Regions from separate parts of the Buttiauxella sp. AC038 genome, predicted to be linked through region 2. Evidence: riboswitches for the same ligand, from Rfam matches in the RefSeq annotation. Region 2 holds a riboswitch; the other holds the start of a gene.
The links. Region 2 has a riboswitch for cobalamin ahead of AC0IXI_RS08625 (cobyrinate a,c-diamide synthase). Riboswitches for the same ligand answer to the same signal wherever they lie in the genome.
Positions count from the first base shown of each region.

Region 1 (6,057 bases), 3.0 Mb from region 2:
TTTCCAGTAGTTATCCCCCTCCATCAGGCAGTTTCCCAGACATTACTCACCCGTCCGCCGCTCGTCACCCAGGAGCAAGCTCCCTGTGCTACCGCTCGACTTGCATGTGTTAGGCCTGCCGCCAGCGTTCAATCTGAGCCATGATCAAACTCTTCAATTAAAAGCTTGATTTGCTTCAACTCGTGAAGCGGTGCTCAAAAATTAACTTTCGTAATAATTCAACTAAATGAATTACTGCTTGGTCACTCTTCAAGACTTGATATTTTTTTGTACCCGAAGGTACTTGAGATATCAATCCTGCGAGTGCCCACACAGATTGTCTGATAAATTGTTAAAGAGCAGTGAGTTGCGTGCTTTCGCTTGCTAACTCGAGGATGCGTATATTACGCCTTCCTCTTTCAGAGTCAAGCGTTTATTTTCGCTTTTCGTCTGGCTGACAAGCCGGTTTGTAAGCCGTTGTGCCGTGTCAGTGGAGGCGCAGTATAGGGATTTTCTGGAAGCTGACAACCCCTATTTTCAATTTTTATTTCAACCGTCGATTTTTTATTCGAAATCGCTACAAACAGCCAGTTTTTCAAGCCTTGGGAAGCCATAACGCTGCAAAACGGGTGCTAATTGTGCAATCTCAGGCGTAAGCCCCATACAGAACGCAATGTTCTCATCAGAAGATAATGCTTTCGGAGATTCATGCTCTAAAAGCCATACGGTACGGCGAGCAATCGCAGCACCTGAATCAATCAGCCTGGTGCCTTCCGGCAGGACTTGCAGTAACTCTTCTTCTAATAGAGGGAAATGAGTGCAGCCTAATACAACTGTATCAGGTGGCTCTTTCATTCTTAGCCATGGACGAAGGATCTTACGCAGTTCTTCAAGGTCGACAGCGTACCCGTGTAATTTGGCCTCTGCTAACTCCACCAGCTCTGCCGAACCGAGCATTTCGATTTTGCATTCTGACGCAAAGCGCGCAACCAGCTCGTGAGTATAAGGACGGCGAACCGTACCGCGCGTTGCAAGCAAACCGACAACACCGTTAGTCGTCAGACGCGCAGCAGGTTTAATAGCAGGGACAACGCCGGCGACGGGGAAAGCGAATTTTTCACGTAGCGCAGGAAGCGAAACGGTACTCGCCGTATTACAGGCGATGATGGCGAGCGCGAGTGGGTAACGTTCCTGAACCGCAGTAACAATTTCAACTACGCGCTCAACAATGAACTCTTCGCTTTTCTCACCGTAGGGAAATGCCACGTTATCGAAGGCATATATATAGTGCAGGTCAGGCAAAAGCTGCCGGACTTCGTCATACACAGAAAGCCCACCGACACCGGAATCGAAAACCAGTACGGTGGGACGTGTATTAGAAGGTATAGCTGCCAGTGAGGTAGTATTCCCGTCCTGGGGTTTGATAGCCATAAACCGTCTCGTAATCTTTATCGAACAGGTTGGCAATTCTACCACGAACGGTTAGCTGTGAGGTGACAGGATATGATGCGGAAACATCAACAGTGCTGTAACTCGGCAAAACCTGCTGAGTCGGGCTGTACGAAGAAGTATTGTTGTCGTAGCGTTTGCCGTAGTACTGCCACGCAACATCCATATCGACATTAAACATACTCCAGTCGAGCTGATACTTCGCCTGACGTTTGGCGCGACGAGCCAACACCTCATCAGTCTGGTCATCACGCGGGTCCATATACTGAAGCGTCACTTTATGGGTAAAGATGCCGGTATCAACGCTGCCCGTCCATTCCAGCCCTTTGATGGTCGCGGACTTGATGTTGTCGTAATTCCCTTCGAAAGATCCCGGGGCAGAATAGTAGGTAATGAGGTTTTCTATCTGGTAATGATAAGCCGACAAGCGCCAATCTACTGGCCCTGTCAATCCTTCAAGTCCGGCTTCCCATTGTTTAGACTCTTCTGGCTTCAGGTTTGGATTTGAGTCGATACCAAAACGTGTCGAACCAAACTGCTGCCCAAGCGATGGCGCGAGGAACCCGGTACCATAAGAGACCGTCGCACGATAACCTTCAACAAATTCCCAGCCAGCGGCCGTCTGCCATGTGCCGTGCCAGCCAAATTGTTCGTCATTATCTTCACGACCAGAGGCTTCCAGCGTCACATCACCAAACTGCTGCTGACCGCTGAGGTAAGCACCCGTGTTATCGCGCTTATAGGTATCAGACATCGCAGTGTCTGAAGACGTCAAGCGCTGCTGCTGCCAATCAACGCCTGCACTGACTGAGCCATTTCCTACAACAAAGTTATTACCCCACTGAATGTTACGCTGGGTCATATTATCGAGAGTGGTACCGTCGTTATAGCGGCCATTCACGCTGCTATAGTTGTAGTCTTTTACTTTTTGATAGCTAGCCAACAACTGGGAAGAGTAAAGGCCAGAATGGAAGCGCATGCCCGCATCGAATGTCTGGTTGTAAAGTTGCTCTTCATCGCCACCACCGGCATACCCATACGACCCCTGGTCGTAATCAGTATTGTTGGTATAACCGTAACCACGGAAGAAACCATCAAACTCGTCACTGAACTTATGCTCAAGCCCACCCCAGAAAGATTTGCTGCGATAGCCATCACGATCGCTATCGCCGCTATAAGGTGAGTCCGGCAAGACGTTGAAGCCTTTGGTCGTTTCATACGAACCAGCCACCGTCGCCACGGTGTCGCCAAAGCGATGACGCAAAGTACCGTCGTATTGCTGATAGCCGTTCGAGCCTACACCCGCATTGATTTGCGATTTATCTTCATCGGTTTGCGTGATGATATTCACCACACCGCCAATTGCGCCCGATCCATAAACAGCTGAGCGAGGGCCGCGAATGTATTCGACGCGTTGCACCAATGAAAGGGGGATTTGATTGATATCAGCAGTGTTAGAGATTCCTGGACGAGCGATAGGAATACCATCTACCAGCACTAACACATGGCTTGCATTGGTTCCGCGAATAAACATAGAAGAACCTTGCCCAATACCGCCGTACTGCGCGATATCCACGCCAGGCAAACGACGCATCACATCGTTAAGCGATTTTGCCTGCCATTGGTCAATGTCTTCCCGGGTAACAACATCGGTTGGAGCCAGAACAGTATTGACGGGTTGCTGAAAACGATTTGCCGTCACCACCAGGTTTTCTTCAGAATTGCTGTCTTGCGCCCAGCCAGAAAAAGCCGTTACGGACAACGCCGTAAGCAGCGAAAGTTTTTTTAACTTCATTTATATAAGCATCCGCTTTTAAATCAAGGATGCCGCAGACATAACCGATAGCACGCGATAGTTATGACAAATTGCGACGTATACCGGCAGGTCTTCGGGCTTGGATGTGTTTTATTTACGGATGATGACTTCCCACTTTTCCCGTCATACTTCAAGATGCAGATGCGTTGGCTGCGCCCGTGCACCCCAGTCGCATAGTTAGGCTATGCTCCTGCGGACTTACGGTCTGGCCGCCTTCCTGCATCTCGAATTATTTGGGGTACATATAAGCAGTGTCTGCACATGGCATTCATCCCACTATTCCTTACCGCTGCGCGTCAGCCCCAGAATTGCACTGGGTTCCCTTTTAACTCATGTAAAAAGGCCGGAAACGCTATGCTACGATTTTGTTAATAAGCTTGTCTATAAGCATCAAAATGCAACAGCGCTGGACATCACGAGCCTAATCCCTACAATCGCCGCGTAGTTTGACTTTATTAACAGGTAGCCGCTTATGACTCCAGAACATCTCCCGATAGAACTTTACGACGCGCAACTGGCCGAAAAAGTCGCCCGATTGCAAAGCATGATGGCCCCTTTTGCAGCTCCCGCGCCGGAGGTGTTCCGTTCGCCAGTCAGCCATTACCGGATGCGCGCTGAATTCCGCATCTGGCACGATGAAGACGACCTGTACCACATCATGTTTGACCAGGAAACTAAGCAACGTATTCGGGTCAATAGTTTCCCGGCAGCAAGTGAACTTATCAACGCACTAATGCCAGCAATGCTCGATGGTGTGCGCGATATTCCCGCCCTGCGTTTTAAGCTTTTCCAGATTGATTATCTGACTACCATGAGCAATCAGGCTGTGGTTTCGTTGCTTTATCATCGCAAGTTGGGTGAAGAGTGGCAGCAACACGCTGAAGCATTGCGCGATAATCTGCGTGCTCAGGGTTTCAACGTTCATTTAATTGGACGCGCGACCAAAACCAAGATCGAACTGGATCAGGATTTTATTGATGAGCGTTTAACCGTTGCCGGTAAAGAGATGATTTATCGCCAGGTTGAGAACAGCTTCACTCAGCCAAACGCGGCAATGAATATTCATATGCTGGAATGGGCACTGGATGCAACTCAGGGTTCCAGGGGCGACCTGCTGGAATTGTACTGTGGTAACGGTAACTTCTCTCTGGCGCTAGCACGTAACTTTAACCGTGTACTGGCGACTGAAATCGCCAAGCCATCTGTCGCTTCCGCGCAATACAACATTGCAGCGAATGAAATCGACAACGTGCAGATTATCCGCATGTCAGCAGAAGAGTTTACTCAGGCGATGAATGGTGTGCGTGAATTCAGGCGTCTGGAAGGGATCGACTTGAAAAGCTATCAGTGCGAAACCATTTTCGTCGATCCACCGCGCAGCGGTCTGGATGCAGACACGGTGAGGATGGTGCAGGCATACCCACGTATTCTCTATATTTCCTGCAACCCGCAGACCCTATGCGAGAATCTGGAAGTATTAAGCGAAACCCATAATGTTTCGCGCCTGGCGCTCTTCGACCAGTTCCCGTATACGCATCATATGGAATGCGGCGTGTGGCTGACACGCAAATAGCAAAACGGACGCCTCGGCGTCCGTTATTATTTCTGGCTAAGAATACTATTCAGTTACCTGCGCTTTACGGGCACGAACTTTGAAACCAATCCAGAACAGCAATGCAACTGAAAGCACCGCAGGCAAGAAGTTAGAACCAATCACCGGATACTCAGCCCGCACAACTGCGCTATATAACAAGACACCTAGCACAAAGCACGCCGCAGCAATACTTGGCAGGCCAACTGGCATCGTGCGGTTCAGGTAGCGTTGATGCAAACAGTACACCGTCAGCACCAGCGTGATCATCGGGAAAATGGAAAACGGCACAACCGAGCTAAATAACGCGGCAAACGTTCCGTTAATTGCCAGGCCTGCAATAAACGCCAGCCCGAGCGTACCTCTGTCTTGTAACTGTTTCATTGCTCTTCCTTTACTCACTCTTCAGATATTTGAGCTAATGCCACTTTTTCTTGCTCCCGGCGATACCAGTAGTACGCACCTTTTGAAATCATGCGCAGCTGGAGTACCAGGCGCTCTTCAAGCTGACGACGCTGATCGGCATCAACGTCCAGCGCTTCGGCACCAGCACTAAAGACAATCGTAACCATCGCTTCTGCCTGCGCTTCAGTAAAACTACGCGGCATGCGATTTTCGAGTTCAAGATAGTCAGCAAGTTCCGCAATAAAGTGCTGAATTTCACGGGCGACAGCGGCACGAAATGCGGCAGATGTTCCAGAACGCTCACGTAACAACAAACGAAATGCGTTGGGATTATTACCGATAAATTCCATAAATGTTGAGACAGAAGTACGAATTACGCTCCCGCCTTTGGCAATTCGCTGGCGAGCCTGGCGCATTAACTGGCGCAGCATCAGGCCGCTTTCATCAACCATCGTTAAACCCAGTTCGTCAACATCACGAAAGTGGCGATAAAACGATGTTGGCGCTATACCAGCCTCACGGGCGACTTCGCGCAAACTCAGGCTGGCAAAACTTCGTTCAGCACTTAACTGGCTAAACGCGGCTTCGACCAGAGAACGCCTGGTTCTTTCTTTTTGTTGCGCTCTTACACCCATCATATTGCCTGAATCTCTTAATCGAACTCGCACTATACCAGAGAATAACTTAACTGGTTTTATACAGGATTGTGAATGATTGTTTACGCGAGCCGCTTCGCGTAACGCAGCAAAAAGCACAAGGATAATTGGGTTATCCCGCTGTTGATGTTACCATTGTGTTGCTTTTATGTATAAGAACA
Region 1 is NZ_CEEDCQ010000001.1:4,841,185-4,847,241, forward strand. It holds rRNA gene AC0IXI_RS22895 (16S ribosomal RNA) at 1-160, opposite strand, end outside; gene murI (glutamate racemase) at 544-1,410, opposite strand; gene btuB (TonB-dependent vitamin B12 receptor BtuB) at 1,355-3,223, opposite strand; cobalamin riboswitch at 3,292-3,607, opposite strand; gene trmA (tRNA (uridine(54)-C5)-methyltransferase TrmA) at 3,717-4,817, shown strand; gene AC0IXI_RS22915 (YijD family membrane protein) at 4,863-5,219, opposite strand; gene fabR (HTH-type transcriptional repressor FabR) at 5,234-5,878, opposite strand.
Region 1: linked by a shared signal. The riboswitch ahead of btuB (TonB-dependent vitamin B12 receptor BtuB) and the one ahead of AC0IXI_RS08625 (cobyrinate a,c-diamide synthase) in region 2 are both predicted to bind cobalamin.

Region 2 (6,057 bases):
AGGTACAATCACGCTTTTGTTTCAGGAGAGCCGGGTGTGCGCCCCGACAAATCACTAAGTCCGTTTGAACTACGCGTTTATCGCAACTACCGAATTGTGCATGGCGTTCGTATCGCGCTGGCATTTGTTCTTACCTTTCTCATAGTTCATCTTCTGAAAGTTCCGGAAGGCACATGGCCATTAATCACTTTAGTGGTGGTGATGGGGCCAATATCCTTTTGGGGAAATGTAGTACCTCGCGCCTTTGAACGTATTGGCGGCACCATTTGTGGCGCAACCATGGGGCTTATTGCGCTAAGGTTGGAGCTGTTTTCTCTGCCGCTGATGCTGGTTTGGTGCGCTTTTGCGATGTTTATTTGCGGTTACCTGGCGCTGGGGAAACGCCCGTATCAGGCTCTGCTGATTGGTATTACCCTCGCAGTCGTAGTGGGTGCACCGGCTGGTGATATGGAAATTGCGTTGTGGCGCAGTGGTGATGTTATCTTCGGATCATTACTCGCAATGCTATTTACCAGTATTTATCCGCAGCGTGCGTTTATCCACTGGCGCATTCAAATGGCGAATTTCGTCACCGCCTTTGGTCGGGTTTATAACGCAGGTTTTTCTCCGAACTTGCTGGAGCGCCCGCGTTTGGAAAAACATCTGCATCAGGTGTTGACCGATGTAGTGAAAATGCGCGCACTGATTGGGCCGAGCAGCAAAGAAACGCACATCCAGAAATCTATTTTCGAAGCGATACAAACTGTCAGCCGTAATATGGTGTGCACGCTTGAGCTGCAAATCAATGCTTACTGGGCTTCCCGAGAGAGCCATTTCCTGATGATCAATGCTCATACTCTGCGTGATACTCAGCAGATGACGCAACGCACACTCGCTGCGATTGCCCATGCATTGCATGACGGTAACCCATCACCGATTTCTGCTAATAACGAAAAGCTGACCGAGATCGTCAGCGAATTGCGCCAGCTCATGCAGGAAGGGGGAAATGGGAAACTTCAGGAAACCCCAATTCACGGTTATGTCTGGTTGAGTCTGGAGCTTGCTCGTCAACTGGAATTACTCTCGCAGTTGATCTGCCGCGCGTTACGTAAATAATTGCGGGGTGCGGAGCGAATTGCTGGTTTCGATTCAGCACCAATTGAGGTTAAGATAGCGAAAGAGACTAATCGCCTGTACTGTTTGGCTATAGAGCCCGGAACGGACGGGGATAAAAGAATTGTCAGCGGCCGCCGCTACCATTAAGGTAATCTTATGGCGGTTGTCTTAACGAATCCGAGTATGAAATTAGCAGGGGTATAAAAATGGAACCAACTAAACCTTCTTTCCAGGACGTGCTTGAGTTTGTGCGTCTGTTCCGTCGTAAAAACAAACTGCAGCGTGAGATTCAGGACGTTCAGAAAAAGATCCGTGATAACTCAAAACGTGTTCTGCTTCTTGATAACCTGAGTGACTACATTAAGCCAGGTATGAGCATTGAAGCTATTCAGGGCATCATTGCCAGCATGAAAACCGACTACGAAGACCGTGTTGATGATTACATCATCAAGAATGCTGAACTGTCTAAAGAGCGTCGTGAAATTTCCAAAAAACTGAAAGTGATGGGTGAAATCAAACCCGAGTAAATTTACCCGCCATACTTCGAGCTGCCTCTGCCTTGGCTGTGTTCACTTGCCGCCTTGATGCAACTTGAATTATTTAGGGAAATTAGTGTTAATTGTGAAAACCGCCGATTCGGCGGTTTTTTTTCGCAAGAACTTAACGCACGCCGCCTGCAATCGTCTTCACCAGATGTTGCTGCGGATAAGGCACATCAATAGCGAACTGATTAATCTGCCAGAGTAATTTCCCAACATCATGCTTACTGGTATCAAGCATCAACCCCACAGCACTCCCGCTGTGCGCCACGTTCACACCGAATAAATCAAACTCTTCAACTAGCGCTAACAGCTGCGAAAACATCGGTTTTGGCAGTAACGCCTGGCTGGCGATCGCGCTTTGCGTGGCGGCTTCTCCCAACAAGCGAGGCTCTTGCATCTTGCAACTTTGTTGCAAGCGAAGCCACGCGTCATCAAGTACTGCGGCATGGCTAATTAACGCAGATTCGCGCTGATGACGACGGTAGTCCTCAGTCAGAATCGTGGTATCACTTTCAAGCAACAGGATATCCATAGCTGGCGCGGCCTGGCAGCTAAACTGAGTTTGCGCATTCAGGTGGGAGAAAAGCGTCGGCAAAACAAAAATCGTGCTGTCGGTCGGTTCAATGTTTACACATAAAGCCGCAAGGGTGGATTCGCTGAGCGTTTCACCCAAATACCGGGCGGTCGCCACTGCCGTTGCGGCAATATCTGCGGTGCTGCTCGCAAGGCCTTTACCTACGGGGATCGTGGACTCGAGAGCGGTGCTCAGGCTCTCTGATAATGCAGCGGGGTGACCAAAATACGCCACCACCTGTTCCAGTATCTGGCGCATACGCGGGCGCTCAGTTGGTTTTTTTGCACCATCACGCACTTCAACGGTGCTAAACCAGTCTATCGGGCAGGACACCAGTTTTTCGCTGCCGCTAATCCATCCCTGAATAAATTCCCCACAAGATGCCGGGCAGCTCGCTTCAGCCATCTTTTGGGCAACGCTCATTTATGCTGGGATTCATTATTTCATTACCTCAGGGCTTAAAAAATCAGTAAAAATTGTTATAGCGCAACACTCAATATCTATTAGCTTTTACACTGTGCCAGCTTTTACATATTCACGTGCATGATAATTTGAGAATCATGCACGATACAACTGACTCGTTTATGCCATGTGTGACACATGGCTGGGAAGGGGGTGAAACTCCCCCGCAGCCCCCGCTGCTGTGATGCCGACGAACCCGCGTAACCACTGATCTTTGATTGGGAAGGGCGGATGAGGATGAAGCTAAGCCAGAAGACCGACTCGTCAGAATACTTTTGATACTTCAACTTGCAGAGCCTTGCCTGCACTGCGAATTATCTGGACTCACAACAACTCCTTCGGTGGGAAGCCAGTTGTCATCAGATGCGTGCAGCCGCAAGGTGCGCGCACGTGCTGACATCCGCATTTTGCCGAAGTAAGTAAAAAGGCAATTATGGCAGGGGCAGCGAAACACGCATTCGTCATTGCAGGAACCAGCAGCGGCTGTGGCAAAACTACCGTCACGCTCGGGCTGCTCCGTGCCCTCATGCTGCGCGGTCTGCGCGTTCAACCTTTCAAAATCGGCCCCGATTACCTCGACAGCGGCTGGCACAGTGCTGTGTCCGGCATTGCCTCACGCAATCTCGATGCATTCATGCTGCCCACTCCAACCCTTAACGGTCTGTTTGCAAAACAAATGCAGCACGCTGATGTCGCCGTTATCGAAGGCGTGATGGGGCTGTACGACGGTTACGGAACGGACCCCAACTATTGCAGCAGCGCGGCTATGGCAAAACAGCTCGGTTGCCCGGTGATTTTGCTGGTAGATGGCAAAGCTGTGTCCACGTCCATTGCTGCCACAGTCCTGGGTTTCCAGCGCTTTGACCCCACGCTTAACATTGCCGGAGTCATACTTAATCGCGTTAATAGCGATAGCCATTATCAGTTGCTTGCCGATGCGATTACCCGATATTGCGGGCTACCGGTGTTGGGGCGAGTACCCGTTATGGCCGATGTCGCTTTACCCTCGCGCCACCTTGGTCTTGTTCCGGCACAAGAACACTCCCCGCAAGATGAACGCTGGCAGCGCCTGGCGCAGCAGCTTGAAGAAACTGTGGATATTGACCGCCTGCTGGCGTTATCTCACCTAAATTCTCTGCCGCACGGCGAAGCTCCCGCGATTGCTGACGAAGCCTTAGCGCATGGGCTAACCGTTGCCGTTGCCGAAGACGAAGCCTTCAACTTTTACTACCCGGATAACCTCGACATGCTCGAGCAGGCCGGGGTGAAAATCCAGCGTTTCAGCCCGTTGCATGACTCCCGACTCCCCGACAGCCAGATGATCTGGCTCGGCGGCGGTTACCCCGAAGTCCATGGCGCAAAACTTGCTGCCAATTCCGCCATGCGTGAGTCCTTGCGTGAAGCGCATCAACGCCGCATTCCGCTGTATGCCGAATGTGGCGGGTTGATGTATCTGGGTGAATCTTTGACTGACGGCAATGATGAAACCCATGCCATGTGTGGCGTGCTGCCAGGCCACAGCCAGATGGGCAAACGGCTAACACGTTTCGGTTACTGCGAAGCCACGGCATTACACGACACGTTACTTGCCAAAAAAGGCGAAACCCTGCGCGGGCACGAATTCCATTATTCAGATTTCAGCGGCTCATTACCCGCAGCTCTCGATTGTTGCAAATGGCGCGATGGTGTTGCTATTTCGCGCTGGCAGGGCGGTTTTCAGCATCATGCGACCTTTGCAAGTTACCTGCATGTTCATTTCGCTCAACGTCCATCATTACTCAATCGCTGGTTAGCACTTGCGAGGAACCACCTATGACACTCCTTGCGTGGGCTGTTGCGTGGTTACTGGATTATTGGCTCGGTGACCCGCATCACTGGCCCCATCCGGTGCGTTGGATTGGCAATCTCATCAGCTTTATGCAGCGCCAGATACGCCGGTGCTGCAAAAGCGACCGTGCACTGAAAATCGGCGGCGGTGTGTTATGGCTGGTTGTGGTGGGCACGACCTGGGGTGTGAGTTGGGGAGTATTGCACCTCGCAAACCAGGTATCTGTGTGGCTCGGCTGGTTGGTTGAGGTGTGGATGATTTACACCGTGCTTGCCGCCCGTTGCCTGGGGGATGCAGCAATGGAGGTTTACCGCGCCTTAAAAGACGGCACGCTGGCTGAAAGCCGCGAGAAATTATCCTGGATAGTCGGGCGCGACACCTCGCAACTTGAGCGCCCGCAAATCACCCGCGCGGTGGTAGAAACCGTCGCTGAAAACAGCGTTGATGGCGTGATTGCACCGCTGTTTTTCTTAATGCTGGGCGGCGCACCGCTGGCCATGGCCTACAAAGCGGTTAACACCCTTGATTCAATGGTGGGTTACAAAACTGAAAAATACCGCGCTATCGGTATGGTCAGCGCTCGCCTTGACGACGTCGCCAACTTTATTCCAGCACGCCTGAGCTGGCTGCTGTTAAGCATCTCGGCCTGGTTCGTGCGAGCTGATTTTAGACGCGCATTGCACATCGGCTGGCGCGACCGCTATCAGCACAGCAGCCCGAACTGCGCCTGGCCTGAGGCCACGGTTGCCGGTGCGCTGGGTATCCGCCTGGGCGGGCCGAACACCTATTTTGGCGAACGGGTAGAAAAACCCTGGATGGGTGATGAACGGCGCGGCATCGCGCTCGACGATATTACCCGCACCATTCAACTCATGATGTTGGCCTCACTGCAAGCTTTGCTGCTGTTCGCCGCATTGCGCGCACTCGCGCTTGGCACCGCTTAAGGACACCCAATGAACTACTTGCAACAACCGCAGCTTATCGAGCAAAACAGCTTTGAAATTATCAGTGAGATTATTGCCGCTGAGCGCCCGGAATATCGTTTTAACGATGCCACTCAGGAGGCGATGATCAAGCGCGTTATTCACACCACCGCCGATTTTGAGTGGCTGGATATTTTGTGGTTTTCACCCGATGTTATCGAAAAACTGACCGCCAGTTTGCAGCGTGGTTGCATTTTATATACCGATACCACAATGGTGCTTTCGGGCATCAACAAAAACCTGCTGGCGGAGTTTGGTTGCAGCTGCCGTTGTTTTATTAGCGACCCGCGCGTGGTGGCACATGCCAAAGAACAAGGTGTGACGCGCTCAATGGCGGCGGTGGATCTCGCCTTGCAGGAAGAAGGCGAGAAAGTCTTTGTCTTTGGTAACGCGCCGACCGCACTGTTCCGCTTGTTAGAGTTAGGGGCCAAACCTTCAGCCGTTATCGGCGTGCCCGTCGGGTTTGTCGGGGCTGAGGAGTCTAAAGAAGCGCTGGTTGAAAGCGGCTTACCCGCCATTGCCGCCCGTGGGCGCAAAGGCGGCAGTAACGTTGCCGCAGCCATTGTGAATGCG
Region 2 is NZ_CEEDCQ010000001.1:1,811,041-1,817,097, forward strand. It holds gene AC0IXI_RS08610 (FUSC family protein) at 37-1,095, shown strand; gene AC0IXI_RS08615 (DUF496 family protein) at 1,302-1,622, shown strand; gene AC0IXI_RS08620 (GHMP family kinase ATP-binding protein) at 1,756-2,616, opposite strand; cobalamin riboswitch at 2,777-2,948, shown strand; gene AC0IXI_RS08625 (cobyrinate a,c-diamide synthase) at 3,107-4,489, shown strand; gene cbiB (adenosylcobinamide-phosphate synthase CbiB) at 4,486-5,445, shown strand; gene AC0IXI_RS08635 (cobalt-precorrin-8 methylmutase) at 5,455-6,057, shown strand, end outside.